Regions from separate parts of the Edwardsiella piscicida genome, predicted to be linked through region 1. Evidence: predicted binding sites of a transcription regulator. Region 1 holds the regulator's gene; each other region holds the start of a gene.

Region 1 (7,383 bases):
TGAAGAGTTCCGGCTGTAAATTGGCGAGGCGTCATATCCGCTAGGGGCGCCTTGCCATGCCGACTCTTTGTTTTTTCGCCGGCGAGCGCCGCTGCGCACCACCGGCCACCACTGTCAGCAATCAAGGAACAGAACGCGCGATTATGAAGCAAGGCTTGCAACTCAGACTCAGCCAGCAGCTGGCCATGACGCCACAGCTGCAACAGGCTATCCGCCTGCTGCAGCTCTCTACGCTGGAGCTACAGCAAGAGATCCAGCAGGCGCTGGAAAGTAACCCGCTGCTGGAGCAACTGGAGCCGAATGACGAAGCCGACGGCGATAGCGCCGACGACGAGCGCGTGCAGGATGATGCCGACGCACGCGATGACGACGACCCGCTTGATACCCGCGATGCGCTAGAACAGCGCGAAATGCCGGATGAGCTGCCGCTGGACGCCAGCTGGGATGAAATTTACACCGCCGGCACCCCCTCAGGAACAGGAACCGACTACCACGACGACGAACTGCCGGTGTTTCAGGGGGAAACGACCCAGACCCTGCAGGATTACCTGATGTGGCAGGTCGAGCTTACCCCCTTCAGCGAAACGGATCTGGCCATTGCGACCGCCATCGTGGATGCCGTCGATGACACCGGCTACCTCACGGCCTCGCTGGAGGAGATCCTGGAGAGCCTCGGCGATGAGCACGCGCTGCCGGAGGAGGTCGAAGCCGTCCTAAAGCGCATTCAGCGTTTCGATCCCGTCGGGGTTGCCGCCCGCGACCTGCGAGACTGCCTGCTGGTGCAGCTCTCCCAGTTTGCGCCAGATACCCCCTATTTAAACGAGGCGCGCAGCATTGTCGATCGCCATCTCGATCTGCTGGGCAATCACGATTTCCGAAATCTGATGCGTTCGACTAAGCTAAAGGAAGAGGTGCTCAAGGAGGCGATGCAGCTCATTCAGAGCCTCGACCCGCGGCCAGGGCTCTCGATTAATACCGGCGAGTCCGACTACGTTATCCCCGACGTGCTGGTCCATAAGCACCAGGGACGCTGGGTAGTCGAGCTCAATCAGGACAGCGTCCCGCGCCTGCACATTAACCAGCGCTACGCGGCGCTGGGCGCCCAGGCACGCAGCGACAGCGATAGCCAGTTTATCCGCAGCAATCTGCAGGAGGCCAAGTGGCTGATTAAGAGCCTGGAAAGCCGTAACGATACCCTGCTGAAGGTATCCCGCTGTATCGTCGAACAGCAGCAGGCATTTTTCGAGCACGGCGCAGAGTCGATGAAGCCCATGGTGCTGGCCGACATCGCGCAGCAGGTAGAGATGCATGAGTCGACGATTTCCCGCGTGACGACGCAGAAGTTCCTGCACAGCCCGCGGGGGATCTTTGAACTGAAGTATTTCTTCTCCAGCCACGTCAATACCGAGGATGGTGGCGAAGCCTCCTCCACGGCGATCCGGGCACTGGTGAAGAAACTGATAGCGGCGGAAAATCCGGCGAAGCCTCTGAGCGACAGCAAACTTACCACCCTGCTGGCGGATCAGGGTATCATGGTCGCCCGGCGTACCGTTGCAAAATACCGAGAGTCTTTGTCCATTCCACCGTCTAACCAGCGTAAGCAGCTGGTGTGACACACCGAGAAGGAAGACATGATGCAGCTCAACATTACTGGACACCATCTTGAAATTACTGACGCTATCCGTCAGTTTGTCAGCGAGAAATTTGCCAAACTTGAGCAGTATTTTGACCGGATCAATCAGGTCAACGTCACTCTCAGTATTGAAAAGGTCGATCATATCGCCGAAGCAACGGTGTTTATCAACGGGGGAGAGCTGCACGCCTCGGCCCAGCAGGAAGACATGTACGCCGCTATCGATATCCTGATAGACAAACTGGCCCGCCAGTTAAACAAGCATAAAGACAAACTGAAACAACATTAACACTGCCTTATGGCTGGCACGCCAGCCTACCGACCGGCGGCCTACCCTGCAAGGGTGGGCCGTTTAAGCCTTAGGGGCTCCGCGTCGCCGGCACACAGCAGCCTTTTTGAAAAAACACCATGAGTAATGACTTAACTATGCCCTTAAGCGTCGTGCTGACTCCTGAATGCACGCGCAACGCCGTCCACTGCGCCAGCAAGAAGCGCGTATTGGAAATCATCAGCGAACTGGCTGCCGCCCAGCTCAACCTGCCGACTCAGGTCGTCTTCGACGCCATCCTGACCCGGGAGCGCATGGGCAGTACCGGGATCGGCAACGGGATCGCTATCCCCCACGGCAAGCTGGAAGAGGATACCCTGCGCGCCATCGCCGTCTTTATTCACCTCGATCAGCCTATCAACTTCGACGCCATTGACAATCAGCCGGTCGACCTGCTGTTTGCCCTGCTGGTGCCGGCAGATCAGTGCAAAACACACCTGCAAACCCTATCGCTGATGGCACAAAAGCTCTCGGATAAGGGCGTTTGCCGCCGCCTGCGCGCGGCGCAAAGCGATGAAGATCTGTACCAGATCATCACCGAATGATCCTCGCCCGCGCGATCCGAGGCTATCGCTGACGATCCGGGCTTGATAGTATGATGAGTGGGCAGGCAATACCGACCCGCGTAACAATAACAACAGGGGAGTGGTGATATGGTGCTGATGATTGTCAGCGGCCGTTCCGGTTCAGGGAAATCCGTGGCCTTACGCGCCTTGGAAGATATGGGATTCTACTGCGTCGATAACCTACCGGTCGAGCTACTGCCGGAGCTGGCGCGCACGCTGGCCACCCGGGATACCTCCGCGGCGGTCAGCATTGACGTACGTAACATGCCCGAATCGCCGGAGGTGCTGGAAACGGCGATGGACCATCTGCCGGAGAGCTTTACGCCGCAGCTGCTGTTCCTTGATGCCGATCGCAATACGCTGATCCGCCGCTACAGCGATACCCGGCGCCTACACCCTCTGTCCAGCAAAAACCTGTCGTTGGAAAACGCCATCGATCAGGAGAACGAGCTGCTGGAGCCGCTGCGTTCCCGCGCCGATCTCATCATCGACACGTCGGAAATGTCGGTGCATGAGCTGGCGGAGATGCTGCGCGCCCGTCTGCTGGGCAAGCGCGAGCGCGAGCTGACCATGGTATTCGAATCCTTCGGCTTTAAACACGGTATTCCCATCGACGCCGACTATGTTTTCGATGTCCGTTTCCTGCCTAACCCCCACTGGGATCCCAAGCTGCGGCCGATGACCGGGCTAGATAAACCGGTGGCGGCGTTCCTCGATCGCCACACCGAGGTACACAACTTTATCTACCAGACCCGCAGCTACCTTGAACAGTGGCTGCCAGCGCTGGAGAACAATAACCGTAGCTACCTGACGGTAGCCATCGGCTGCACCGGCGGTAAGCACCGCTCGGTCTACGTCGCCGAGCAGCTGGCGGACTACTTCCGCTCGCGCGGCAAGAACGTGCAGTCCCGTCACCGCACCCTGGAAAAACGCAGGTAGGCCGACCATGAGCGTGACGCAAACCGTAGAGATCAAAAACCGCCTGGGTATGCATGCCCGCCCGGCCATGAAGCTGTTCGAGCTGGTGCAAACCTTCGATGCCGACGTCATTCTGCGCAATGAAAACGGCATCGAGGCCGAAGCCAACAGCGTGATAGCCCTACTGATGCTCGACTCCGCGCAGGGGGGGCAGATAGAGATTCAGGCCACCGGCCCAGACGAGCGCCAGGCGCTGGACGCCGTCGTCTCGCTGTTCAACGCCGGCTTCGACGAAGAGTAGCCCCGGCCGGCCGGGGACTCCCCAATTTGTGAGCCAGCTCTCTTTTAAAAGCCCTATCGGCTTACTATGATCGCATCATGAATAGCCCTCGCCGCCCATGTCGGAACGGTGAGGGTTTTCTTTTGTGACGAGACAGGACGCAGCCATGCGTCATACCATGGAGAGAACAATGTCCCGACCAGCCATTATCATCAATGAATTGGACGCTGAACGCCTCGACAGGCTGCTGGAGCGGCCGGCCTTTGCCGCTCAGCCCGTCGCCCAGGCGCTGAATGAAGAGCTCGATCGCGCCCAGCTGCTGGCACCGGCGGCGATGCCCGCCGACGTCGTGACCATGAACAGCCGCGTACGCTTCCGCGATCTGAATACCAATGAAGAGCATGTCCGCACCCTGGTGTATCCCCATCTGCAGGATAGCGCTGAAGACGGTCTGTCCGTGATGGCGCCGATCGGCGCCGCGCTGCTGGGGCTGCGCGTCGGCGACGCGATTCGCTGGACGCTGCCCAACGGCAATCAGACCCATATTGAAGTGCTGGCGCTGCTGTACCAGCCGGAGGCGGCCGGCGAGCTGCTGCGCTAAGGCTCACGCCCGCCGCGGTGGGCGTTTACGACGACCTACTCCCCGCCGCGGCGCCCCGGCAGCATCGCGCCGATCAGATTCCGCCGCAGCCAAAACGACATCGCAAATACCGCCGCGATGTGCACGCAAACCACCAGCGTCAACGCATCGACCAACCAAACATGCCATACGTCCAGCGGCCAGCGAAAAGCCAGGTCGTTCCCCTGCCCCCAGCCCGTCAGCGCAATCAGTAACAGCAGCAGCCAGGTTGCCCAGATACCGATTGCGCCCAATGGGTTGTGGTGCGGCGCCTGCGGCACCGTACGGGTGCGCAGCTCATGCAGATGGTGGATCAGCGCACTCGGCGTTGGAATGAACGCCGACAGACGCGCCGCCCCACGCGCCCCCGTCACGCCCCACAGCAGGCGCAGCAGCACCAGCCCGGCAACCGTCAGGCCAATGAGCTGGTGCGGCGTACTACCGGGCACCGTCAGATACAGGCGGTTACACAGAAAGCCCAGCGCCACGCTCCAGTGCGTCAGGCGCACGACGGCATCCCAATGCATCGAGGCTTAACGGTACTTTTTATGGTAGACGTTGCGCGTCTGCAGCATCTGCTGCGCCTCGGTCTTCGCCTGATCCAGCTGGCCAGCGTCCGCCAGCTTCTCCGCCTTGTCTATCTGACCGATCAGCAGATCCAGACCGTGACGATAATCCTTCATGTCCGCACTGTCAGACGCCTGTCCCTGCAGCTTGCTGGGTGCCTCTGACTTCGCCGCCGTCGCCGCCGCACGCATCGCCGTCAGCGCCTGCTTAAAGTCCTGCGCCGTCGTTGCCTGCTGCGCCTGTCGATAGCTTTGATTGATGACATCCATATCTTCGCTTACGCTGGCCGCCTGTGCCAGGGCACTGCCCGCCATCATCGCCAAACCCGCCAATGCCAATACGCTCTTACGCATGCTTACACCCTCACGTTTTATTAACATTTAATCACGCTAATAAACATAAAGAGTCTAGGGGAAATAGGCAAGCCTCTGACAGAAGCAACGATGATGGTATTACCTATCGCTGCACAAAAACAAAAAGGGGACCCCTAGGGTCCCCTTACGCTCGCGGCGAACGCGCTGCGCGTTATGCCTGCTCCTGGTCACCCAGCAGCACAGACTCCAGCGCGATTTCGATCATGTCGTTGAACGTCGTCTGACGCTCCGCGGCCGTGGTCTGCTCGTGGGTACGGATATGGTCAGAAACGGTGCAGATGGTCAGCGCTTTCGCGCCAAACTCCGCGGCTACGCCGTAGATCCCGGCGGCTTCCATCTCTACGCCCAGAATGCCATATTTCTCCATCACGTCGAACATGGTCGGATCCGGAGAGTAGAACAGATCGGCGGAGAACAGGTTGCCCACGCGGACATCGATCCCCTTCGCCTTGGCGGCATCGGCCGCATTACGCACCATGTCGAAGTCAGCGATGGCGGCAAAGTCGTTGTCTTTAAAGCGCAGACGGTTCACCTTGGAGTCGGTGCAGGCGCCCATACCGATCACGACGTCGCGCAGCTTCACGTCCATACGGACGGCGCCGCAGGAGCCTACACGGATGATTTTCTTCACGCCGAAGTCGGTGATCAGCTCTTTGGCATAGATGGAGCAGGAGGGGATCCCCATGCCATGGCCCATAACGGAGATCTTACGGCCCTTATAGGTCCCGGTGAACCCCAGCATACCGCGCACGTTGTTGACCTGGCGGACATCCTGCAAAAAGGTTTCTGCAATGTGTTTCGCACGCAGCGGATCGCCCGGCATCAGAACGACATCGGCAAAATCACCCATTTCGGCATTAATATGCGGCGTAGCCATAACTTTAATCCTTCTCTCTTAACGCAATAGACAAGAAAGCGCCATCCTCATGGATGGCGCTGACAATCAGAACATCGGCTTACCGTAAGCCATCGGCGACAGCCCGAAATAGTGGGCGACGGTCTGGCCGATATCGGCGAAAGTATCGCGCTCACCCAGGGAGCCCGGCTTCACCTTCGGCCCGTAGACCAGCACCGGAATGTGTTCGCGGGTATGATCGCTGCCATGCCAGGTCGGATCGCAGCCGTGGTCCGCGGTGAGGATCAGGATATCATCCTCTTTCACCAGCGCCAGCATCTCCGGCAAACGGCGGTCGAACAGCTCCAGCGCGGCGGCATAGCCAGCCACATCGCGACGGTGACCATACGAGGAGTCGAAGTCGACGAAGTTAGTAAAGACAATGGTGTCATTCCCCGCCTGACGCATCTCCTGCAGCGTGGCGTCAAACAGCGCATCGATACCGGTCGCCTTCACTTTCTTGGTGATACCGACGTTGGCATAGATATCGGCAATTTTACCGATGGATACCACTTCGCCCTGCTTTTCATCCACCAACTTCTTCAGCATGGTCGGTGCCGGCGGCTCTACCGCGAGATCATGGCGGTTGCCGGTGCGCTGGAAATGACCGGCTTTGTCGCCGACGAACGGCCGGGCGATAACGCGCCCGATGTTATAGCCGCCCTTGTTCAGTTCATCGCGCGCAATCTCGCACAATTCATACAGTCTTTCCAGCCCGAATGTCTCTTCGTGGCAGGCGATCTGGAACACCGAGTCTGCGGAGGTGTAAAAAATCGGCTTACCGCTCTTCATGTGCTCCTCGCCCAGCTGATCGAGGATCACCGTACCGGACGAGTGGCAGTTGCCCAGGTAACCCGGCAGATTGGCGCGCTCGACCAGCGTATCCAGCAGCGCCTGCGGGAAACTGTTCTGATGCTCGTGGAAATACCCCCAGTCAAACAGCACCGGGACACCGGCGATTTCCCAGTGGCCTGACGGCGTATCTTTACCAGAGGAGAGTTCGTTGGCATAACCATAGGCACCGATAATCTCAGCGTTTTCATCCAACCCTTCCGGGAAACGGCCGGTTGACGCCAACGCAGCTTTACCCAGCCCCAGACGGCACAGGTTCGGTAGATGCAGCGGCCCCTGGCGCCCGATATCAGCCTCACCGCGTGCACAGGCACGGGCAATGTGGCCCAGGGTATCGGCGCCTTCGTCGCC
Region 2 (7,383 bases), 610 kb from region 1:
CAGAACAGCAGCGCCAGCAGCTGGGGCGACATAATGCGCAGGAACATCGCCAGAGGGTAGACCGTGGCGTAGGAGAGCGCTGCGGCCCCGCTGGTGGCGTGTAGGCCGTTGGCGAAGGCCAACGCCGGGGGATCGGTCATCGCCCCCGCCAGCATGCCGCAGAGGGTCAGATAGTTCATCTTGATCATCAGACGCGCCAGGAGCGCCGCCGTGAGCAGCGGAATGGCGGTGATCAGGATCCCGTAGCCAATCCAGGTGACCCCTTCGCCGTTGAGCAGCGTGTCGATGAAGTTACCGCCGGACTTCAGCCCGACGACCGCCAGAAACAGCACGATCCCCAGTTCGCGTAGCGCCAGGTTGGCGCTGGGCGGCATAAACCAGTACAGCTTCCCGATGCTGCCGATACGGCCCAGGATCAGCGCGACCACCAGCGGCCCGCCGGCCAGCCCCAGCTTGAGCGCCGCCGGGAAGCCCGGAATGAACAGGGGCACCGATCCCAGCAGAACGCCCAGCCCGATACCGATAAAGACCGGCAGCATCTGCACCTGCTGCAGCTTTTGCTGAGCGTTACCGACGATGGCGGCGACGGCGTCGATCGCCTGCGGCCGGCCGACCAGATTGAGAATATCGCCGAACTGCAGCGTCGCATTGTTACCAGCTACCAGCTCGACGCCGGCGCGGTTAAGCCGCGAGATCACGACATCGTACTTTTGCTTCAGGTTGAGATCGCGGATCTTTTTTCCCAGCACCTTTTCGTTGGTGACCACGACGCGGCTGACCTGCAGCTCGGTTCCGCGGGTGGACAGCGAGGTATCAACCTGTTCGCCGATCACCAGCCGGGCGTTTTCCAGCTCCTGCTTTTGCCCCACCAGATGGAGCAGATCGCCGATTTCGATCTGGGTGGTGGGCAGCGGCACCATGAGGAAATCGCCGCGCTTGAGGCGCGAGCAGACGATGGTGTCGCTATTCAGGATCGGTACCTCCTGCATGGACAGCCCGCTCAGGTTGGGGTTGCGCACCATGATGTTCATGGTTTGCAGCAGCTCGTGGCTATGGCCGTTGCGCGAGTCGAAGTCACGCGCCTCGGCGTCGATATTGATGCGGAACAGCAGGCGTACCAGCCACATCACCAGCAGAATGCCGCAGATGCCGAAGGGATAGGCCATGGCGTAGCCCATCCCCATCAGATCTATCTGGGATGGATTGGACCCCAGATCGGTCAATATCTGCTGCCCGGCACCCAGCGCTGGCGTATTGGTGACGGCGCCGGAGAAAATGCCCAGAATGATCGGCAGAGGAACGGCAAACAGCTTGTGAATGGCGGCGGTAATCAGCCCGCTTATCAGCACCATTAGGACGGCAAAGGCGTTGAGGCGTAGGCCGGAAACGCGCAGCGAGGAGAAAAAGCCGGGCCCCACCTGAATACCGATACTGTAGACAAACAGGATCAGGCCAAACTCCTGAATAAAATGCAGCATATCGCTGTTGAGATCCAGCTGGTAGCGCTGGGCAAAATGGCCGACGATGATCCCGCCGAACAGGACGCCGCCGATCCCCAGGCCGACGCCATAGATCCGCCAGTTACCAATCCACAACCCAAGCACTGCGACCAGTGACAGCATACTGACCGTAAGGGCGATATCGCTCATGATACATCCTTGATGATTAAACGACTCCGGTGAAACGCGCACGACCGGATGATCCGCTGGGGTAACGGAAAACCCACCTGTACATTGTTACAGAGCGTCGGTAAATGGACTGTGTCACACGGCACAGCCCGGGTATTTAATGGATATCCTAGCAGAGATTCTTCCGGGGACGCTGGGGGCTCAAGGCGCGCCATGATGGTCACGCCTTGAGCGTAGAGAGGTTATCCCAACAGGTGGAGCAGCGCGGCGCACAGCACGGCGGCAACGGCGGCATGCGATGATGGCCCGCCGCTGGCGCTGAGTTCGGCGCCGTGGGAAACCATGGCGTACAGCGAATCGATCATCATTATTCTCCCGTTAAAACGCAGCCGATCATACTCGCCCGCGCGGGGGTGTAAAGATCGCGAGTGGCGTTTTTTTGTGCGCTAAGCAGCGTTTTTGACCGAGGGTATCTTCTCCCGCCATTACTCCATTCCCAGCTCTTTCAGCTTGCGGGTCAGGGTATTGCGGCCCCATCCCAGCAGCCTGGCTGCCTCTTGCTTATGGCCCTGGGTGTGGCGCAGGGCACAGTTCAGCAGCGTACGCTCCATTTCCGGCAGGGCTTCCGCCAGCAGATCCTGCTGGCCGCTCTGCAGGGCATGCTCCGCCCACTGGCTCAGCAGCCGTGGCCAGCTGTCCGGCGAAAGCGCCGCCGGCTGACGCTCATCGCGCGCGCTGTCAAACAGCTCCGCCGGCAGATCCTGCGTCAACACCTCTTGGCCTGCGGCCATAACCGTCAGCCAGCGGCAGGTATTCTCCAGCTGGCGAACGTTGCCAGGCCACGGCAGACGGGTCAGCGCCGCCTCGGCCTCCGGGCTGAGCACTTTGGCCTCGACGCCCAGCTCCTGCGCCGCCACTTTGAGAAAGTGGCGGGCTAGACGCGGAATATCCTCGCGCCGCTCACGCAGCGGCGGAAGATGCACGCGGATCACGTTAAGGCGGTGGAAGAGATCTTCGCGGAACATCCCCTCTTGCACCCGCTGCTCCAGATTCTGGTGGGTGGCGGCGATGATGCGTACATCGACCCTGACCGGCGCATAGCCGCCGATGCGATAAAACTGTCCGTCGGCCAGCACGCGCAGCAGGCGGGTCTGAACGTCCAGCGGCATGTCGCCGATTTCATCGAGAAACAGTGTCCCGCCGTCCGCCTGCTCAAAGCGCCCCTGGCGGATCTGGCTGGCGCCGGTAAAGGCGCCTTTTTCATGGCCGAACAGCTCGGATTCGATCAGATCGCGTGGAATCGCCGCCATATTCAGGGCGATAAACGGCGCCTTGGCGCGCGGGCTGTGGCGGTGCAGCGCATGGGCGACCAGCTCTTTCCCGGTGCCCGACTCCCCATTGATCAGCACGCTGATGGAGGAGCGTGACAGGCGTCCGATAATGCGAAAGACATCCTGCATCGCCGCCGCCTCTCCGATGATATCGGCGCTGGGATCGCTCCCCGGCACCTGGCGCGCGGGCTGCTGCTGCTCCTGATAGTGGCTGATGGCGCGTTCGACGAGCGCGACGGCTTCGTCAATATCGAACGGCTTGGGCAGATAATCAAAGGCGCCCTGCTGGTAGGCGCTGACCGCGGCATCCAGATCGGAGTGGGCCGTCATAATGATGACCGGCAGCAGCGGATGACGTACTTTTATCTGCTGCAGCAGCGCCAGTCCGTCCATACCGGGCATACGGATGTCTGACAGCAAAACGTCCGGCGTCTGAGCGCTCATCGCCGTCAGCACCGCCTGACCATTTTCAAACGTGGCACAGCGCAAACCTGCGCCGGTCAGCGCGCGCTCTAAGACCCAGCGGATGGCACTGTCGTCGTCGACTATCCAGACGAGACCCGGTTGCATTGTCATGGTGACCACCTGTTGCGTAAAGGGGCGTGGGCTATTTGCGGATTGGCAAATACACCGAAAACTCGGTGTGGCCCGGCCAGCTGTTAAACTCGATTTTGCCCTGATGCTGATCGATCAGGCTCCTTGCAATCGACAGGCCAAGCCCGGTGCCTCCGCTGCGTCCGCTCACCATCGGGTAGAACAGCGTATCCTGCAGCTGGGCGGGGATCCCTGGCCCATCGTCTTCAATGTCTATGCGCGCCGCCAGGCGATAGCGCTCGCCGTGCAGGGTGACCTGTAGCGCGGTACGGGTACGCAGGGTGATGGTGCCACCCTGTTCACCCAGCGCCTGCAGGGCGTTCCGCGTGATGTTCAGCAGCACCTGCTCTATCTGCTCCGGATCGTGATTCAGCTCCGGCAGGCTGGGATCATAGTCGCGCAGCAGGGTGATGTTCCCTGGGCACTCCAGGGTGACCAGCTGACAGACCCGCTCGGCGACCTGATGAATGCTCTGGGTGACGCGCTGCCCCGGTCTCTGGGGGCCCAGCAGACGATCGACCAGGTTGCGCAGGCGATCGGCCTGCTCAATGATCACCTGAGTGTATTCGGTCAGGGCCGGATCCGGTAATGCCCTGGCCAACAGCTGCGCTGCCCCGCGTAGCCCGCCTAGGGGGTTCTTGATCTCATGGGCCAGCCCGCGCACCAGATCGCGGGCGGCGACCTGCTGGGAGTGCTGGAGCTGCTCCTGGCTCAGGCGACGCTGGCTGTCCAGGGTTGAAAGCTCCAGCAGGATCTGCCCTTCGCTCAGGGGCTGGGCCGTCAGCGCCATGATGTGCGGCTGGCTGTCGACGACCAGCATCACCTCGTTGTCGGTAAAACCCTGCCCGGCGTGCAGGCTGATGCGCATCATCGCGATATCCAGGGAGAGATAGCTCAGCAGATCCGGCAGCGGTGTGCCAAACAGCTTGCGCGGACTCTGCGCCAGCAGCTGCTGCGCGGCCGGATTGGCATAGCGAATGACCAGATCGTCGTCCAGAACCAGGATGCAGGTCATCAGGGCATTCAGTAGCGGTCCGGCATCGGGTAAGTCACGGTGGGGCGGCGTAGGGTGTTCAGCCATTTGCGCACTCCTGCACTATTTTGGTGCAATAGGATGCCTTGCACTGTAGCATGCTTTCGCTGTCCGTGCGGGGGCGCGGAGAATTTTTTCTCTGTCCTGCGGCGTACGGCGAAAAAAACCCATCCGAAGATGGGCTGAAAGTTTCCACGGCAACAAAAACGGATCTCTTCGCGTGGAGCGTTCGGCAAGGACCCGGTACGGCGCCGGGTCGCCTGGCGTGCGTCGCGTTATACGCTGTAGTAGAGTTCAAACTCGACCGGGTGCGGTGTCATGCGTACGCGTTCCATTTCTGACTGGCGCAGCTCGATGTAGGCATCGATGGCATCGTCGGTAAAGACGCCGCCGCGGGTCAGGAACTCGCGATCGCTGTCCAGCGCGGCCAGGGCCTCATCCAGAGAGCCGGCTACGGTCGGGATCTCTTTAGCCTCTTCCGGCGGCAGGTCATACAGGTTTTTATCCATGGCGTCGCCGGGGTGGATTTTGTTGATGACGCCATCCAGGCCGGCCATCAGCAGGGCGGCGAAGCACAGGTACGGGTTGGCCGCCGGGTCAGGGAAACGGACCTCGATGCGGCGAGCCTTCGGCGACGCCACCACCGGGATACGAATGGAGGCGGAGCGGTTGCGGGCAGAGTAGGCCAGCATCACCGGCGCTTCATAGCCCGGGACCAGACGCTTGTAAGAGTTGGTGGTCGGGTTGGCCAGGGCGTTGATGGCCTTGGCGTGCTTGATCACCCCGCCGATATAGTACAGCGCGGTTTCAGACAGGCCGCCGTACTTGTCGCCGGCAAACAGGTTGCTGCCGTTTTTAGACAGAGACATATGGCAGTGCATGCCGGAGCCGTTGTCACCGAACATCGGCTTGGGCATAAAGGTGGCGGTTTTACCGAAGGCATGGGCGACGTTGTGCACCACATATTTGTAGATCTGGATTTCGTCCGCTTTCTTGGTCATGGTGTTGAAGCGGGTGGCGACTTCATTCTGCCCGGCGGTGGCCACCTCATGGTGGTGAGCTTCTACCACCAGTCCCATTTCTTCCATGGTCAGGCACATGGTCGAGCGGATATCCTGAGCCGAATCAACCGGCGGAACCGGGAAGTAGCCGCCTTTAACCGCCGGACGGTGCCCTTTGTTACCGCCCTCGTATTTGGTTGAGGAGTTCCATGCGCCTTCGATGTCGTCAATGGCAACGTGGCTGCCGTTGATGCTGCTGCCGAAGCGGATATCGTCGAACAGGAAGAACTCTGGCTCCGGCCCGAACAGTACGGTGTCGGCGATGCCGGAGGCGCGCAAAAAATCTTCGGCGCGCTTGGAGATGGAGCGCGGGTCGCGGTCGTAGCCCTGCAGGGTGCCTGGTTCCAGAATATCGCAGCGAATGATCAGCGTTGGCTCTTCATAGAACGGGTCGAGTACCGCGGTGGTGGGATCCGGCATCAGCACCATGTCTGACTCATTGATGCCTTTCCAGCCGCCGATGGAGGAGCCGTCAAACATCTTGCCTTCTTCGAAGAAGTCGGCGTCAACCTGATGAGCCGGAATGGTGACGTGCTGCTCTTTACCCTTGGTATCGGTAAAGCGCAGATCGACAAATTTAACTTCGTGCTCATTCAGCATCGCTAAGATATGTTCAGCGGACATACTCTACTCCCGGTTTCTTTGGTCGCCGTGCAACGGATCACGGATGATAGAAAGTGGTTTTAGCCATCGTGCTGTAGCATTAGCGAGAAACGTGCCAACTTTACAAATTGCCCGGATGGCGCATAATTACCTTACTCTGACGCTGTGTCAGGCGGCACTGATGGAGCCGAGTGCTCCATAATGGTGCAAAACACTTCAGCAAACGCACAATCTTGGTGCAAGCTGTTTATTCCCGCGCCGTTTAGCATCGTGAATAGGATCACAAACCGCCATTCGTAGCATTGTTTCTGCGAGAAGCTTGTGATCCTGTTTAGTCCCTCGCTTAATACGTGTACAATAGCGCGCTATTTCTAATGCCTGAGGCAAAGCTGTGATCGAAAATCTGCGTAACATCGCCATTATTGCGCACGTTGACCATGGGAAAACCACCCTGGTCGACAAACTGTTGCAACAATCCGGAACCCTGGGTGAACGTAACGACGCGACTGAGCGCGTAATGGACTCCAACGATTTGGAGAAAGAGCGTGGGATTACCATCCTCGCGAAAAACACCGCCATTAATTGGAATGGCTATCGCATCAACATCGTGGATACCCCGGGGCACGCCGACTTCGGCGGCGAGGTAGAGCGTGTGATGTCTATGGTTGACTCGGTTCTGCTGCTGGTCGACGCAATGGATGGCCCGATGCCGCAGACCCGCTTCGTAACCCAGAAGGCGTTCGCCAACGGGCTGAAGCCGATCGTGGTTATCAACAAGGTTGACCGTCCTGGCGCGCGTCCGGACTGGGTTGTCGATCAGGTCTTCGATCTGTTCGTCAATCTGGGCGCGACCGATGAGCAACTGGACTTCCCGATCGTCTACGCTTCTGCTCTGCAGGGGATCGCCGGCCTGGACCACGCCGACATGGCCGAGGATATGACTCCGCTGTTTGAAGCTATCGTCGAGCATGTAGCTGCGCCGGACGTTGATCTGGACAGCCCGTTCCAGATGCAGATCTCCCAGCTGGACTATAACAGCTACGTTGGGGTTATCGGCATCGGCCGTATCAAGCGCGGTAAGGTGAAGCCGAACCAGCAGATCACCATTATCGACAGCGAAGGTAAGCGTCGTA
Region 3 (7,383 bases), 1.1 Mb from region 1:
TAAAGAGCGTTACCATATGCCGGTGATCGCTGAACAGGTCGAACGCGAACAACCCGAGGCGCTGCGCGGCTATTTCCGGGAGCGCCTGCAGTATTACCGCACCCTGACGCTGCCGACCCTCCCTTATGATATGGACGGTCACCGCTAAGGTGACCAGGCCATTTTCCGCCGCGGAGAGCCGATGACCCAGCAACAACGCAATGCCGCACTGGTCTGCGCCCTGAGCGAATGGATCGAGCGACACCTGGGGCGCGATATCTACCTGGATGAGCTGGCGCGCTATTCAGGCTATTCGCTATGGCATATGCAAAAGATCTTCCGAGAAACCACCGGTATGTCGCTGGGGCGCTATATTCGCCTGCGCAAACTCACCGGCGCCGCCCGGCGCCTGCGTCACAGCGATGAGGGGATCATCGATATCGCGCTGTGCTATGGCTTTGCCTCTCAGTCCCACTTTACCTATATGTTTCGTAAACACTTTGGTATGACGCCGACCCGCTACCGTCTGCAGGCCGAGCAGCCCACGACGCCAGCGCCGGCGCTACATCACCAGTATGCCGCCGCGGCGCAAAGCGCCTGACGGCCATGTCTCGCCGCTACCGTGCCGCCGCACGCCGTCTGACATCCCTACTGCGCGATCCGCTGCTGCTACTGCCGCTGTTGCTCGCCATCGCCCTGTTACCCTTTACGCCTCTGCCGCTCAGTAGCCTACCCGCCGCCATCGACTGGCGTACGATTATCACCCTGACCGGTCTGCTGCTGCTGAGCAAAGGGGTGGAGAGCAGCGGCTACCTTGACTGGCTGGGACGGCGTATCATCGCCCGACTGCACAGCGAGCGCGCCATCGCCCTGCTGCTGGTCGTCGCCTCTCTGCTGCTCGCCGCCGTTCTGACCAATGATGTCGCGCTATTTATCGTGGTACCGCTGACCCTGGCCCTGAAAAAGCTGGCCAACATGGCAGTCACCCGGCTGATCGTGCTCGAAGCGCTGGCGGTCAACGTGGGCTCGCTGCTCACCCCCATAGGCAACCCCCAGAACATCCTGATCTGGGGTCACTCGGGGTGGGGATTCTGGCCGTTTATCGCGCAGATGCTGCCGTTGGCGGCGACGTTGAGCGCCCTACTGCTGCTGCTGACCTGCCTGTCGACGCCGCGCCGCCGCCTCATACTCCCCAACGCCGCCGCGCCGCCCGATCGGCGACGCCGTCAGCTGTGGAGCTGTCTCGCGCTGTATCCCCTGTTTATCGCCGCCATCGACGCCGGCTATCCCGCGTCGGGGCTGCTGCTGCTGGCGGCGGTGCTGCTCTACCTGGCGCCAGCGACCCTCCGTCGCATCGACTGGCCTCTACTGGCCGTCTTTATCATCATGTTTATTGATGTTCGTCTGCTGATAAGTCTGCCGCAGCTGGAGGGGCTCAGCCAGCAGGCGACGCAGATGCAGGGGACGTCGCTGTATCTGGCGGCGATCGCCCTGAGCCAGCTCATCAGCAATGTTCCCGCCACCATCCTGCTGCTGGGCGTTCAGCCACCCAGCCTCCCCCTGGCCTATGGCGTCAATATCGGCGGCTTTGGCGTTGCGCTGGGCTCGATGGCCAACCTGATCGCCCTGCGCATGGCCGGCGGGCGCCGTATCTGGGGCCTATTTCATCTGTACAGCCTCCCAGCGCTGCTGCTGGCGACGCTGATCGGCGGCGGGCTACTGTAGCCTCCGAAGAGCTTATTCCTTCTGGTTATTAATAATCCCACAATGTGATTTAGCAAAGATCACGCTATCGGTTAGCCTGCTCTCATCGGTCACCTGCGGCCGCATCCGAACAACACCAAACCATAAATGAGGCGGGAATATGATGAAAAAAACAGCCCGGGCTCTGCTGGCCCTCACCCTGCTGAGCGGCGGTGCGCTGGCCCAGAGTAGCGACGAGTTAGCGGCGATACAGTCCGCAGGCAGTATCAAGTTTGGCACCGAGGGAACCTATCCTCCTTATACCTACCACGATGCCAGCGGCAAGCTGGTCGGGTTTGATGTCGATATCGCCCGCGCCGTGGCCGCCAAGATGGGGCTGAAGCCCGTCTTTGTCGAGGGGCGCTGGGACGGACTGATCGCCGGGCTATCGGCCAAACGCTACGATGCGGTGATCAATCAGGTCGGGATCACCCCGGAGCGCCAGGCCAAGTTTGACTTCTCCGATCCCTACGTGGGTGCGAAGGCGGTGCTGATCGTCCGCAGCGACAATGCCCAGCTCAAAAGCTTTGACGATCTGCGCGGGCAGAAAGCGGCCCAGAGCCTCACCAGCAACTATGCCAAGCTGGCGGAGCACTATGGCGCAGACCTGGTGCCGACCGACGGGTTCAACCAGTCGCTGGAGCTGGTGATCAGCGGCCGGGCGGCGGCGACGCTAAACGATAACCTCTCTTATCTCGACTTTCGGCAGCATAAGCCCAATGCCCCCCTCAAGGTGGTGGCCGTCGCGGATCAGCGCGCCGACTCCGCGATTCTGGTGCGTAAAGGCCAGCCCCAGCTGGTTGCAGCGCTGAACCGTGCGCTGAGCGAGATCCGCGCCGATGGCACGTACCAGACCCTATCTCAGCGCTACTTCGGCAGCGACGTCTCTCAATAATCGTCCGCCGCGTATGTCCGGCGTTATCCCGCCGCTCTCGCGGCGGGCGTCCGATACGGAGTCCCCATGATGCCCCACTGGCTGTCCCCCCTGCTCGATACCCTGCCGCATCCCGACTGGCTGCAGCCGGTCGTTGACGCCTTCTGGCCGCTGCTCTCCGCCGCGCTGCGCTTCTCCATACCGCTGGCGCTGCTCTCATTCTGCGGCGGCCTGCTGATGGGGCTGACCACCGCATTAATCCGCCTATACGCCATTCGCCCGCTGAAGATCTGCGCCGACTTCTATGTCTGGGTTTTCCGTGGAACCCCCCTACTGGTACAGCTGTTCCTGATCTTTTATGGTCTGCCGAGCGCCGGGATCACGCTAGATGCCTTTCCCGCCGCGCTGATCGGTTTTACTCTCAACGTCGGCGCCTACAGCTCGGAAATCGTACGCGGCGCGATCCTGTCGGTCCCGCGGGGTCAGTGGGAGGCGGCCAGCGCCATCGGTATGAGCAGCGCTCAGGCGATGCGTCGGGTGATCCTGCCGCAGTCGGTCTTTGTCAGCCTGCCGCCGCTCTCCAACGCCTTTATCTCGCTGATAAAAGATACCTCCCTGGCCGCGGTGATCACCGTACCGGAGATGTTTCTCGCCGCCCAGCGCATTGTGGCGGTCAACTATGAACCGCTGATCATCTACAGCGAAACGGCGCTGATCTACCTGGCCTTCAGCACCCTGCTCGGCAAGCTGCAGCTGCGTCTGGAGCGCTATTACCGTCGCTACGAGTAAGCCATCAACGTCATCACGCTCCCCCGGCGTCGCCGGGGGACGCGAGACAAAAAAAAACCGCAGGCAATTCCCGCGGGCTCAAATGCAATGAGAAACTCTATGTCGAAATTATTCAACAATCACAGGCTATCACACTACATTTTTTTAACAATTTATTTTCGTTAAACTGTGCAGAGCATCACCTTAATGCGCCGCGCTCTCCGGCTCACCAGAAAACTTCAGCTCGATCAGCGCGATGGCTTTCTGCACTCCGCGCTGGGTCACCTCATCGATGCCCCGCTGGTTAAAATCAATGCTTTTCAGCTGCTGCGCCATCTTGGCACGCACCTCGGCCGGGGCGATCACCTCGATCACATCCAGGATCTGCTTGATCACCAGCTGACAGGCCACCAGATCGGAGGCCAGCTCATCGCGCTCACTCAGTATCTGCGACATAGCGTTTCCTTAATTAACCACAATTAACAACGGCAAATAAAAACAGGGCATACGGCGACGCCGTCTGCCTCATTGAAAGGGCTTGGGATCGCCGGCGCCGACGCGCACCACCAACGGCGTATCGTCGGTCAAGTCGATCACCGTCGTCGGCTGCTGCCCCAGATAGCCGCCGTGGATCACCAGATCCACCTGCTTACCCAGCCGCTCCTGGATCTCCTCCGGGTCGGACTCGGCAAACTCGCTGTCCGGCAGCATCAGGGTAGTAGACATCAGCGGCTCACCCAGCTCAGCCAGCAAATCCTGCGCAATCGGGTTGGAGGGCACTCGCAGACCGATGGTCTTGCGCTTCTCGCTCATCAGCCGACGGGGAACCTCTTTGCTCGCCTTCAGAATAAAGGTATAGCCGCCCGGCGTATTGTTTTTCAGCAGGCGGAAAGCCGCATTGTCCACAAAGGCATAGCTGGAGAGCTCGGAGAGATCCCGGCATACCAGGGTAAAGTTGTGATTGCTGTCGATGCGCCGGATGCGGCAGATCCGCTCCATGGCATTTTTCTCTTCCAGCATACAGCCCAGCGCATAGCCGGAGTCCGTGGGATAAACGATCACCCCCCCTTTATGCAGCACCTCCACCACCTGTTTGATCAGGCGCGGCTGCGGATTTTCCGGGTGAATATAAAATAATTGACTCATAACGCCTCCAGTAGACTCGCGCCGGGTTGGGAAGCCTGCGGCAGCGAAGCCCAATGCGTCCAGACGGGGAGCACCCCATCGGGTAAGGAAAGGCCTCGTCCCAGATCCAGATAGGGCGTAGGCTGATGAAAGTCAGACCCCTGCGATGCCGATAGCGCAAACTGGCGAGCCAGCAGCCCCAGCTGGTGACGCTCATGGGGCGGCTGCTGGCACTGGGCAACCTCCAGCGCGTCGCCGCCGGCGGCGCAGAACGTCGTCAGCAGGCGTTTCAGCCATTTGCCACTCAGGCGATAGCGCCCGGGATGCGCCAGCACCGCCACGCCGCCCGCCTGATGGATAGCCGTCACGGCCTCGGCAATCGAGCCCCACTGCGGGGGAACATAGCCGGTCTTACCGCGCGCCAGAAAATGTTTAAACACGTCTGCGCTGCAGGTCGCGTAGCCGCGTTCGACCAGGTAGCGGGCAAAATGCCCCCGGGTCAACTGCGCGCCCTGCGCCAGGCGCTGCGCACCCTCCAGCGCACCCTCAATCCGAGCACGCGCCAGGCGGCGCCCGATTTCCGCGGCGCGCTCGTCGCGTCGCTGCGCCTGCAGCGTCAGAAAAGCGCCCAGCGCCGGGCAGTCCACGTCCACATTCAATCCCACGACGTGAATTTCATGATGCTCCCACAGCGTAGAAATCTCTACGCCGGCGATCAGCGCCAGGGGCAGCGCCTGGTCGGCGATCGCCCGACGGGCGGCGGCGATGCCGCCTAACGTATCGTGATCGGTGATCGCCAGGGTCGTGACGCTCCGCTCCACGGCCCGCGCCACCAGCGCCTCAGGGCTCAACAGCCCATCCGACGCCCGGGTATGGCTGTGTAAATCAAACAGCGCCGGGCGTCCCTCTGGGAAATACGCTAACACCATGGATCTCCACTGCAAATCAGTTATGACCCTCATCATAGCGTTTTACGCTCTGTGGCACTAATGCGGATAGCGACCCAACGCCACAGATGATGAAAAAATGCGCCGCGGCATTGACATAGAACCACGAAACTAGTTTACTAGTACGCAAGTTCACTCAGAAGCCAATCGGAGCGCGTCATGCAGAAAATACCGTGTCAATCTCGCGACATCGTCATCGTACGCGGGTGGCGTCCTCATCGCATTCAGGCGGTATAAACGCGCAGAAACCGTACGCCTGCGTTATTACCGCCCGCATAATGCGGGCTTTTTTATGTCCGCGCCGTGTATGACCGTCAGGGATCTATTCTATGCATCAGGCCAAAACAGCCGTGACCGTATTAACCCGCAGCGCCGCTTACTCCGCGGATCCGACGCTGCTTTTTGAACAACTGTGTGCCCAGCGCCCGGCGACGCTGCTGCTGGAGTCTGCCGATATCGCCAGTAAGCACCACCTGAAAAGTCTCCTGATCATCGATAGCGCCCTGCGTATTACCGCGCGTGAGCGAGAGGTCACCCTGGAGTCCTTAAGCGCCAACGGCGCCGCCCTGCTGACCACCCTGCGTCATGCCCTGCCCCCAGACGTAGCCTGTACGTGTCAGGCCCACAGCTGTACGCTCACCTTTCCCGCGCAGGATAATGAGCAGGATGAAGACAGCCGGCTGCACACCCCGTCGGTATTCGACGCGCTGCGTACCCTGCTCTCCTGCCAGCCAACGCCGGACGCCGAGCCGGAGGCCATGTTACTCGGCGGCCTGTTCGCCTATGATCTGGTCGCCGGCTTTGAGCCCTTGCCACACCTCAGCGCAGGGCCGCGCTGCCCCGACCTCTGCTTTTATTTGGCCGAAACTCTGCTGATCCTCGACCATCGTCAGGGTAGCGCCCGCCTGCAGGCCAGCCTCTTCAGCGCCGCGGCGGATGAGTACCAGCGCCTGCAGCGACGCCTGGATGCTCTGCTGACGGAGATGCAGCGCCCCTTCAAGGCGACACCCGTTGCGCCCTGTCCGCCGTTAACGGTCGAGGTCGATCGGGATGATGAGGCGTTCGGCGCGATCGTCCGCGACATGCAGCGCGCTATCCTCGCCGGCGACATTTTTCAGGCAGTCCCCTCACGCCGCTTCACGCTGCCGTGTCCCGCCCCGCTGGCCGCCTATCGCCAGCTGAAGCAGAGTAACCCCAGCCCTTACATGTTCTTCATGCAGGATCAGGCCTTCACGCTGTTCGGCGCCTCGCCGGAGAGTGCCCTGAAATACGACGCCGACAGCCGACAGGTCGAAATCTACCCCATCGCGGGCACCCGCCCGCGCGGGCGGCGCGCCGACGGCAGCATCGATCGCGATCTCGATGGCCGACTGGAGCTGGACATGCGCAGCGATCCCAAAGAGCTGGCCGAACACCTGATGCTGGTCGATCTGGCGCGCAACGATCTGGCGCGGATCTGTGAGCCGGGCTCACGCTACGTCGCCGAGCTGACCAACGTGGATCGCTACTCCGTGGTGATGCATCTGGTCTCCCGGGTCGTTGGCACCCTGCGCGCCGATCTCGACGCGCTGCATGCCTACCGTGCCTGCATGAATATGGGCACCCTGAGCGGCGCCCCCAAGGTGCGCGCCATGCAGCTGATCGCCGCCAGCGAACGGCGGCGGCGCGGCAGCTACGGCGGCGCCGTCGGCTACCTCACGGCCCGCGGCGATCTGGATACCTGTATCGTTATCCGCGCCGCCTACGTAGAGGATGGCGTCGCCAGCGTACAGGCCGGCGCCGGCGTGGTGCTGGACTCCCTGCCTCAGGCGGAGGCCGATGAAACCCGCAGCAAGGCCCGGGCGGTGCTGAACGCCATCGCGGCGGCGCACGCGAATCCCCCCCAGCCGCAAGGAGCGATCTGATGGCCGACGTCTTACTGCTCGACAATATTGACTCGTTTACCTA
Region 4 (7,383 bases), 560 kb from region 1:
AGATCAACGACGCCATGGTGTATCCGTTTAACCTGCCGGCTATCGTTGAGCTGGGTACGGCATCCGGCTTCGACTTTGAGCTTATCGATCAGGCCAACCTGGGCCACGAAAAGCTGACCGAAGCGCGTAACCAGCTGCTGGGCATGGCGGCGCAGCACCCTGACCTGCTGGTCGGCGTGCGCCCCAACGGCCTGGAAGATACGCCGCAGTTCAAGCTGGATATCGACCAAGAAAAAGCGCAGTCGCTGGGGGTTTCTCTCGCCGACGTTAACCAGACTATCTCTGCCGCGCTGGGCGGGGCCTACGTCAACGACTTTATCGACCGCGGACGCGTCAAACGCGTTTATGTCCAGGCCGATGCGCCGTTCCGTATGCTGCCAAGCGATATCGATAACTGGTACGTGCGCAGCAGCAATGGTCAGATGGTACCGCTGTCCGCCTTTTCCAGCTCACGCTGGGAGTACGGCTCACCGCGTCTGGAGCGCTACAACGGTCTGCCCTCCATGGAGATCCTGGGCGAAGCCGCACCCGGTAAGAGTACCGGTGAGGCCATGGCGCTGATGGAGTCCCTGGTCGCCAAGCTGCCGGCGGGCGTCGGTTATGACTGGACCGGTATGTCCTATCAGGAACGCCTGTCCGGCAACCAGGCTCCGGCCCTGTATGCCATCTCGCTGATCGTGGTCTTCCTGTGTCTGGCCGCCCTGTATGAGAGCTGGTCTATTCCGTTCTCCGTCATGCTGGTGGTCCCGCTCGGCGTCGTCGGCGCCCTGTTGGCGACCTCGCTGCGCGGCCTGACCAACGACGTGTACTTCCAGGTCGGCCTGTTGACGACGATCGGGCTATCGGCGAAGAACGCCATCCTGATCGTCGAATTCGCCGTCGACCTGATGCACAAAGAGGGTAAGGGGCTGGTAGAAGCGACGCTGGAGGCGGTGCGTATGCGTCTGCGCCCGATCCTGATGACCTCGCTGGCCTTTATTCTCGGGGTTATGCCGCTGGTCATCAGCAACGGCGCGGGCTCCGGAGCCCAGAACGCCGTCGGTACCGGGGTCATGGGCGGGATGGTCTCCGCTACCATTCTGGCCATCTTCTTCGTACCGGTGTTCTTTGTGGTGGTGCGCCGCCGCTTTGGCCGCCGCGGCGAGGATATTGAGCACAACCATCCGGTTGAACCGCACAATAAATAGTTATAAAAAATGAAAAGACCGCCCGCGGGCGGTCTTTTTTTATCCATCGATTGCCTACGGCCCTCCCCGACGCGCTCACCAGACAAACATTAATACGCTTAATTCAGTATGATGATATGCCCCAGCGGGATAACTCATTAAAAATATTTATTCTTCATTCCTCGTATTCATAAAATGAGGGCTATACTTAATCAGTCTGGGTATAGTTTAAATACTTACTAACACAAAACTTTTCCCATTGCCCTGCGCCTTTGCTATGATACTGAGGTTACTTGTCATAGCCATTGCGTAACCGCTTGATTATTGCATCGATTTGCTATATTCCTTGCTACAGGAAAGCAGGTTTGGTTCCCGCAGGGGGTAGACTATGGATGAGTACACTTCTTATCAGCATGACATCGCAGAGTTAAAATACCTGTGTGATTCTCTGTATCATCAGGGAATAGATGTCCTGGGAGAGAGCCATCACGGCTGGGTCAGCGACCCGACGGCAAAGGTAAATCTACAGCTTAATGAGCTGATTGAGCATATTGCCAGCGTCGCGCAATCATTTAAGATCAAATATCCGCATCATTCGGATTTAGCCGAAATATTGGATGATTATCTGGATGAAACCTATGCCCTGTTTGGCGCCTATAGCGTCAGTGAAACGGCGCTCCGGCACTGGCTGCGCACCAAGCGGCGGGTGGCATACTGCCTGGCGCATGAAAAGCGCAACGCTACCTTACATGTTTAGTCCAATAATAGGATGTTGTGATGACCAAGATCGATTATCTGATGAAGCTGCGTAAATGCACGACGCTGGATACTCTAGAACGCGTGATCGAAAAGAATAAATACGAACTTTCAGATGATGAATTAGAAATTTTTTATTCTGCCGCAGATCATCGTCTGGCCGAATTAACTATGAATAAGCTATACGACAAAATTCCAGCAGAAGTCTGGCAATACGTCCGCTAAGTGCCCCGGGCGTTTCAGCGACGCCCTGGCAACGTTAGTTATATTACTATTAATATATTTATTCTTTATTGATACCCCAGCGTTACGCGGGTAGGCCTGTTTTCGCCCGTCCCCCACCGCCCGTAGATCGGCGTCAATCTCAGCGATAAATTCCGTGTAGCCACCGATTGCAAACCGCAAGCGAGAAGCGAGAAGCGAGAAGCGAGAAGCGAGAAGCGAGAAGCGAGAAGCGAGAAGCGAGAAGCGAGAAGCGAGAAGCGAGAAGCGGCGAGGAATAAATAGCACGGCTCAAATGGGTGGGAGCCCTGCCAGCTACATCCCGGCACACGCGTCACTCGCTGCGGCTGCTTCCTTCCGGACCTGACCGAATTCACGGGTTAGCATTGCGGGAGAACCAACAGGGCCCCCATAACGAGCGCTATAACCTCAGCGCCCGAGCATTATCAGCGATGCCACGCCCAATTGCAAGGCGCCCCCCGCCAACCGTTGTTTTCTTAAACAGGCCTCTTGAGCTAATGTCATCGGACAGCGATAATCGCGCTATGACAATGACGACCTCGCCCCCCGCACAGGATGACTTCCGCCAGCGCGTACTGCTGTGTATCGCCGCCATTCCCGTAGGCCGAGTCGCAACCTATGGTCAGATAGCCGCGATGGCCGGCCACTCGCGCGCCGCGCGCCGGGTGGGGGCTATCCTGCGCGCGCTACCGGCGGGCAGCGCCCTCCCCTGGCACCGGGTGGTCAATCGCCTTGGCACCCTCTCTCTGGTCGGCGAAGGCTTTACCCGCCAGCGCAGCGCGCTGCAGGCCGAAGGGATCGACGTCAATGCCGATGGACGGCTCGACCTGGCGCGCCTGCGCTGGCAGCCATAGCCCCGTCTCCGGTGCTACCCTTGCGTGCGGGGCGTCGTATCGGCGCCCCTGGCCCCATCGCCAGCGCGTTACCGAGGTCTCCCACCGTTACAAAATAAGGTATTACCAATGAGTCAGGCGTTACAGCAGCTGTTAAACCTATTAAATCTCGAAAAAATTGAGCAGGGTATCTACCGAGGGCAAAGCGAGGATTTGGGACTGCGCCAGGTCTTCGGCGGCCAGGTTGTCGGTCAGGCGCTGTATGCCGCCAAACAGACCGTTGACGCCCAGCGCCAGCTGCACTCATTCCACAGCTATTTTCTGCGCCCCGGCGATAGCCGTATGCCGATCGTCTATGATGTCGAAGTCCTACGCGACGGCAACAGCTTTAGCGCCCGCCGGGTCAACGCCATCCAGCATGGTAAGCCTATCTTTTATATGACGGCCTCTTTCCAGTCTCTGGAGGCGGGGTTTGAACACCAGAGCAGCATGCCGCAGGTCGCCGGTCCCGAAGGCCTGCCCAGCGAGACCGATATCGCCCGCTCGCTGCGGCACCTGATCCCCGAGGCCGTCCGCGATACGTTCACCCGTGAACAGGCCATTGAAATGCGCCCAGTCACCTTCCATAACCCACTCAAAGGCGACGTATGCCCGCCGCAGCGCTACGTCTGGCTGCGCGCCAACGGCGTCCTTCCTGACGATCCGCGGGTGCATCAATACCTGCTGGGCTATGCCTCAGACTTTAACTTCCTGCCGACGGCGCTTCAGCCCCACGGCAAGGGCTTTCTTGAGCCCGGCATGCAGGTGGCGACCCTCGATCACAGCATGTGGTTCCACCGCGCCTTTCGCCTCGACGACTGGCTGCTGTACGCGGTGGACAGCCCCTCCGCCTCCGGCGCCCGCGGCTTGGTCCGCGGTCAGTTCTTCGACCGGCAGGGGCGTCTGGTCGCCTCTTCCGCACAGGAAGGGGTCATTCGACAGCACCCGGCGCGCTGAGTGCCCTGCGGCGCCGCAGCGCGGCGCCGTGCATCTAGCGGTTATAGGCGCTCTCACCGTGGCTCGTCACATCCAGCCCCTCGCGCTCCTGATCCTCACTGACCCGCAGCCCCACGCAGAGATCCGCCGCCTTATAGGCAATCAGCGCCGCCGCCGCGGACCAGATCACACAGACCAGCACGCTCAGCGTCTGAACCCACAGCTGATGACCCATGGTGACACCGCTGGCATAGCCCGTACCGCCCAGCGAGGCGGCGCTCAGCACCCCAGTCGCCAGGCAGCCGACGATACCGCAGACGCCGTGCACGCCGAAGACATCGCAGGCGTCATCTATCTGCAGCCAGCGTTTCAGCGCCACCACGCCCCATAGGCCTGCCGCCCCCGCGATCAGGCCGAGCAGCAGCGCACCGCCGACACCCACGCTGCCCGCCGCCGGCGTCACCGCCACCAGCCCGGCAATACAACCGGAGCAGGCGCCTAGCAGGGAGGGGTTCCCACGTAACCCCCATTCCGCCAAGACCCAAGAGAGAATGGCGGCGGCGGTGGCGATCATCGTGTTGATAAACGCCAGCGCAGCAATATCGTTGGCGGCGCCGGCGGAGCCCGCGTTAAAGCCAAACCAACCGATATACAGAATGGCGGTGCCCAGAAAGACCATGGGTAAACTGTGCGGCTTAAACGACTCCCGTCCATAGCCGCTGCGCCGTCCCAGCAGGCGAGCGCCCAGCAGTCCTGCCACGGCGGCGTTAATATGCACCACCGTCCCGCCGGCAAAGTCCAGCGCACCGTCGGCGGCCAGCCAGCCCCCGCCCCAGACCATATGGGCCAGCGGCACATAGGAGAGCGAAAACCACAGCGCGGCAAAGATCAGCACCGCCGAAAACCGAACCCGCTCAGCCAGAGCACCGGTCACCAGCGCCACCGTAATACAGGCAAACGATCCCTGAAAGGCCACGTGCACCAGCGTCGATATCGAGCCGGTCACCTCGTGCAGTCCGATCCCCTTGAGCAACAGCGCGTGCAGGTTGCCAACGATAGCGTTCCCGCTGCCAAACGCCAGCGTATAGCCATAGATCACCCACAGCACGCTCACGACGGCGAAGGTCACCATCACCTGCGTCATCAGCGACAGCACGTTCTTGGCGCGCAGCAGGCCGCCGTAAAACAGTGCAATCCCCGGCAGAGTCATCAACAGCACCAGCGCCGTCGCTAGCATCATAAAGCCATTATCCGCCCGATCCATCTGCGGCGCGCCGGCCAGCGCAACCCCCGGCAGCAGCGCCATGCCCACCATTCCCCTGCGTACTCGCCTCATCTCACACCTCCATGCCAGCCATCACAGCGCCGCGTCATCGCACTCGCCGGTGCGAATGCGCACCACGCGCGTCAGTTCGGCAACAAAAATCTTACCGTCACCAATGTTTCCGCTGCAGGCCGCCTGGCGAATGGCGTCGATCACCGCCTCCAGCCGTTCATCCTCCAGCGCCACCTCAATTTTGACCTTGGGTAAAAAATTGACGCTGTACTCGGCGCCGCGGTAAAGCTCAGCGTGCCCTTTCTGTCGACCGAATCCCTTCACCTCCGTCAGGGTCAGCCCCTGAATACCGATGGCCGACAGCGCTTCGCGCACCTCCTCCACCTTGAACGGCCTGATCACCGCGCTCACCAGCTTCATGACGCCCCCTCCTCTGTCAGTGGATTCATTCACAAAAATTATGAGCAAAGGTCATGCCAACCCAGAAGGCGGGCGACAGATCCCGCCGCCCACGCGGGATGGCGCATGATTCACGGCGGAACGGCAGGGGCAATAGCACCAAAACGGTGCAATGCGCCGGCCGTGGTGCAGGTTAGACGTCGGAGACGCGCGATCGCCCCGACGGCGACGCCGTCGGGAGCGCAATATTGGCAGGATTCGGGAAACGCGGGCATAGCGGCACGGTCAGCGGGGTGAGGAGATGACCGTTAGCGGGAAAGACGGCTTACTCGCGCAGCGGCAGCGCCGTCGTGAACTTAATCTGCTCCATGGCAAAGCTCGACGTGACGTCGCTCAGCCCCTTTACCGCGTTGACCAGACGCTTATAAAAATCATCGAAGCTTTTCATATCGGCAACCTGCACCTGCATCAGGTAATCATACTCACCGGCCATGCGGTAGAACGCCAGGATCTCCGGCATATGCTCCACCTGCTGCACAAAGTTGCGATACCACTCCGCGCTGTGGTGCTGGGTCTTGATCGCCACAAACGCCGTCAGCCCGAGGCCCAGCTTCTCTTTATCCAACAGCGCGACCCGCTGGGTAATATAACCCTCCTCCTCCAGACGCTTTAGCCGCTTCCAGCAGGGAGTCGACGTCAGGTTCACCGCCTCTGACAGCACCTGCAGCGAGAGGGTGCAGTCCCGCTGCAGCATGTTCAGCAGGCTACGGTCAATTTTATCCAGCATAGGGGGCTCCGGGAGAAATATTTCCTCCAATTAGGCCAATCCACGCAACAATAATCAATCTTTTTCCCGCGGCGTCGAATGTCCGGCGCAGGTAAAGATAAAAAGAAAACCGGGTGCGCGCAGTCAAACACGCAGCCCGGCTGGCTGAATAGCCTCAGTGATTCGGGGGAATTGTGAGGTGAGATTGCGTTAGCCAAAGAGAAAGCTGTTGCGCCACCGCCTGCTGGCGGCAGTCACCGATCACCCGCAGGTGCGGTAAGGCCTGCCGAAGCTGCGTCAGCGCGTTGCCCATGATGAATCCCTGACCGACCATGCCAAGCATCTCCCGGTCGTTCATCGCGTCGCCGAACGCCATACATTCATCCAGACCAATATTCAGGCGATCGCACAGAGCCGCCAGCGCGCTGCCCTTGTTACTGCCCGGCGGGATCACCTCCAGCGAGTCATGGCCCGAGAAGCAGAGATCGACGGCGCGGCCGAAGTGGGTACGCAGACGCTGCTGCAGCGCCAGCAGACGTTCATGACCATCGATAAAGCACACCTTGCTGACGCCGTAAGCCGGCAGACGGCGCAGATCCGTCAGGCGATAGGTAAAGCCATCGGCCCGGTGGGGCGCCAGCAGCGCGGGGCAATCGCAGGCCGTCAGCCAGCCATCGTCGCGAAACAGGTGCAGCGAGGCGGTATCGCTCCAGTCGGCGTGCATCAGCTCATAGGCCACCTCCGGCGCCAGATCCTGGCTGAACAGCAGCTGGCCATCGTGATCATGCACCCGAGTGCCATTAGCGGTGATCAGGTGTCCCCGCAGCCCCAAGCGGCGCGTCATGCGGCTAACCTCTAAAAAGTGACGCCCGGTAGCAAAGGTGAGAACGACCTGCTGCTGCGCCAGGCGCTGCAGGGCATCCAGCGTCTCCGCACCGATGCGGTGATCCGGCATCAACAGAGTGCCGT

What was found. The regulator sigma-54, encoded in region 1, starts transcription at its own class of promoters, with help from an activator protein. The targets are predictions, from matches to a motif close to GTTGGCACANNTTTCGCTNT.
Positions count from the first base shown of each region.
Region 2: the regulator sigma-54 is predicted to act here: its motif matches at 6,351-6,370, upstream of glnA (glutamate--ammonia ligase).
Region 3: the regulator sigma-54 is predicted to act here: its motif matches at 1,753-1,772, upstream of L1P05_RS07525 (amino acid ABC transporter substrate-binding protein).
Region 4: the regulator sigma-54 is predicted to act here: its motif matches at 5,711-5,730, upstream of glnK (P-II family nitrogen regulator).

Region 1 is NZ_CP090968.1:535,638-543,020, reverse strand. It holds gene lptB (LPS export ABC transporter ATP-binding protein) at 1-19, shown strand, start outside; gene rpoN (RNA polymerase factor sigma-54) at 144-1,613, shown strand; gene hpf (ribosome hibernation promoting factor) at 1,635-1,922, shown strand; gene ptsN (PTS IIA-like nitrogen regulatory protein PtsN) at 2,042-2,506, shown strand; gene rapZ (RNase adapter RapZ) at 2,615-3,466, shown strand; gene npr (PTS phosphocarrier protein NPr) at 3,474-3,746, shown strand; gene rnk (nucleoside diphosphate kinase regulator) at 3,916-4,326, shown strand; gene L1P05_RS02440 (cytochrome b/b6 domain-containing protein) at 4,362-4,871, opposite strand; gene cybC (cytochrome b562) at 4,878-5,264, opposite strand; gene deoD (purine-nucleoside phosphorylase) at 5,437-6,162, opposite strand; gene deoB (phosphopentomutase) at 6,229-7,383, opposite strand, start outside.
Region 2 is NZ_CP090968.1:3,689,295-3,696,677, reverse strand. It holds gene L1P05_RS16845 (putative transporter) at 1-1,649, opposite strand, end outside; gene L1P05_RS16840 (YshB family small membrane protein) at 1,871-1,993, opposite strand; gene glnG (nitrogen regulation protein NR(I)) at 2,114-3,529, opposite strand; gene glnL (nitrogen regulation protein NR(II)) at 3,567-4,634, opposite strand; gene glnA (glutamate--ammonia ligase) at 4,862-6,271, opposite strand; gene typA (ribosome-dependent GTPase TypA) at 6,642-7,383, shown strand, end outside.
Region 3 is NZ_CP090968.1:1,643,718-1,651,100, reverse strand. It holds gene L1P05_RS07540 (DNA polymerase III subunit theta) at 1-148, shown strand, start outside; gene L1P05_RS07535 (helix-turn-helix domain-containing protein) at 182-580, shown strand; gene L1P05_RS07530 (SLC13 family permease) at 586-1,704, shown strand; gene L1P05_RS07525 (amino acid ABC transporter substrate-binding protein) at 1,847-2,617, shown strand; gene L1P05_RS07520 (amino acid ABC transporter permease) at 2,687-3,385, shown strand; gene L1P05_RS07515 (DUF2766 family protein) at 3,569-3,820, opposite strand; gene L1P05_RS07510 (L-threonylcarbamoyladenylate synthase) at 3,890-4,510, opposite strand; gene rnm (RNase RNM) at 4,507-5,418, opposite strand; gene L1P05_RS07500 (anthranilate synthase component 1) at 5,766-7,340, shown strand; gene L1P05_RS07495 (glutamine amidotransferase-related protein) at 7,340-7,383, shown strand, end outside.
Region 4 is NZ_CP090968.1:1,093,170-1,100,552, reverse strand. It holds gene L1P05_RS04945 (efflux RND transporter permease subunit) at 1-1,187, shown strand, start outside; gene tomB (Hha toxicity modulator TomB) at 1,555-1,923, shown strand; gene L1P05_RS04935 (HHA domain-containing protein) at 1,944-2,147, shown strand; RNA gene ffs (signal recognition particle sRNA small type) at 2,451-2,547, opposite strand; gene L1P05_RS04925 (MGMT family protein) at 2,696-3,019, shown strand; gene tesB (acyl-CoA thioesterase II) at 3,128-3,994, shown strand; gene amtB (ammonium transporter AmtB) at 4,029-5,309, opposite strand; gene glnK (P-II family nitrogen regulator) at 5,331-5,669, opposite strand; gene L1P05_RS04905 (Lrp/AsnC family transcriptional regulator) at 5,974-6,435, opposite strand; gene cof (HMP-PP phosphatase) at 6,590-7,383, opposite strand, start outside.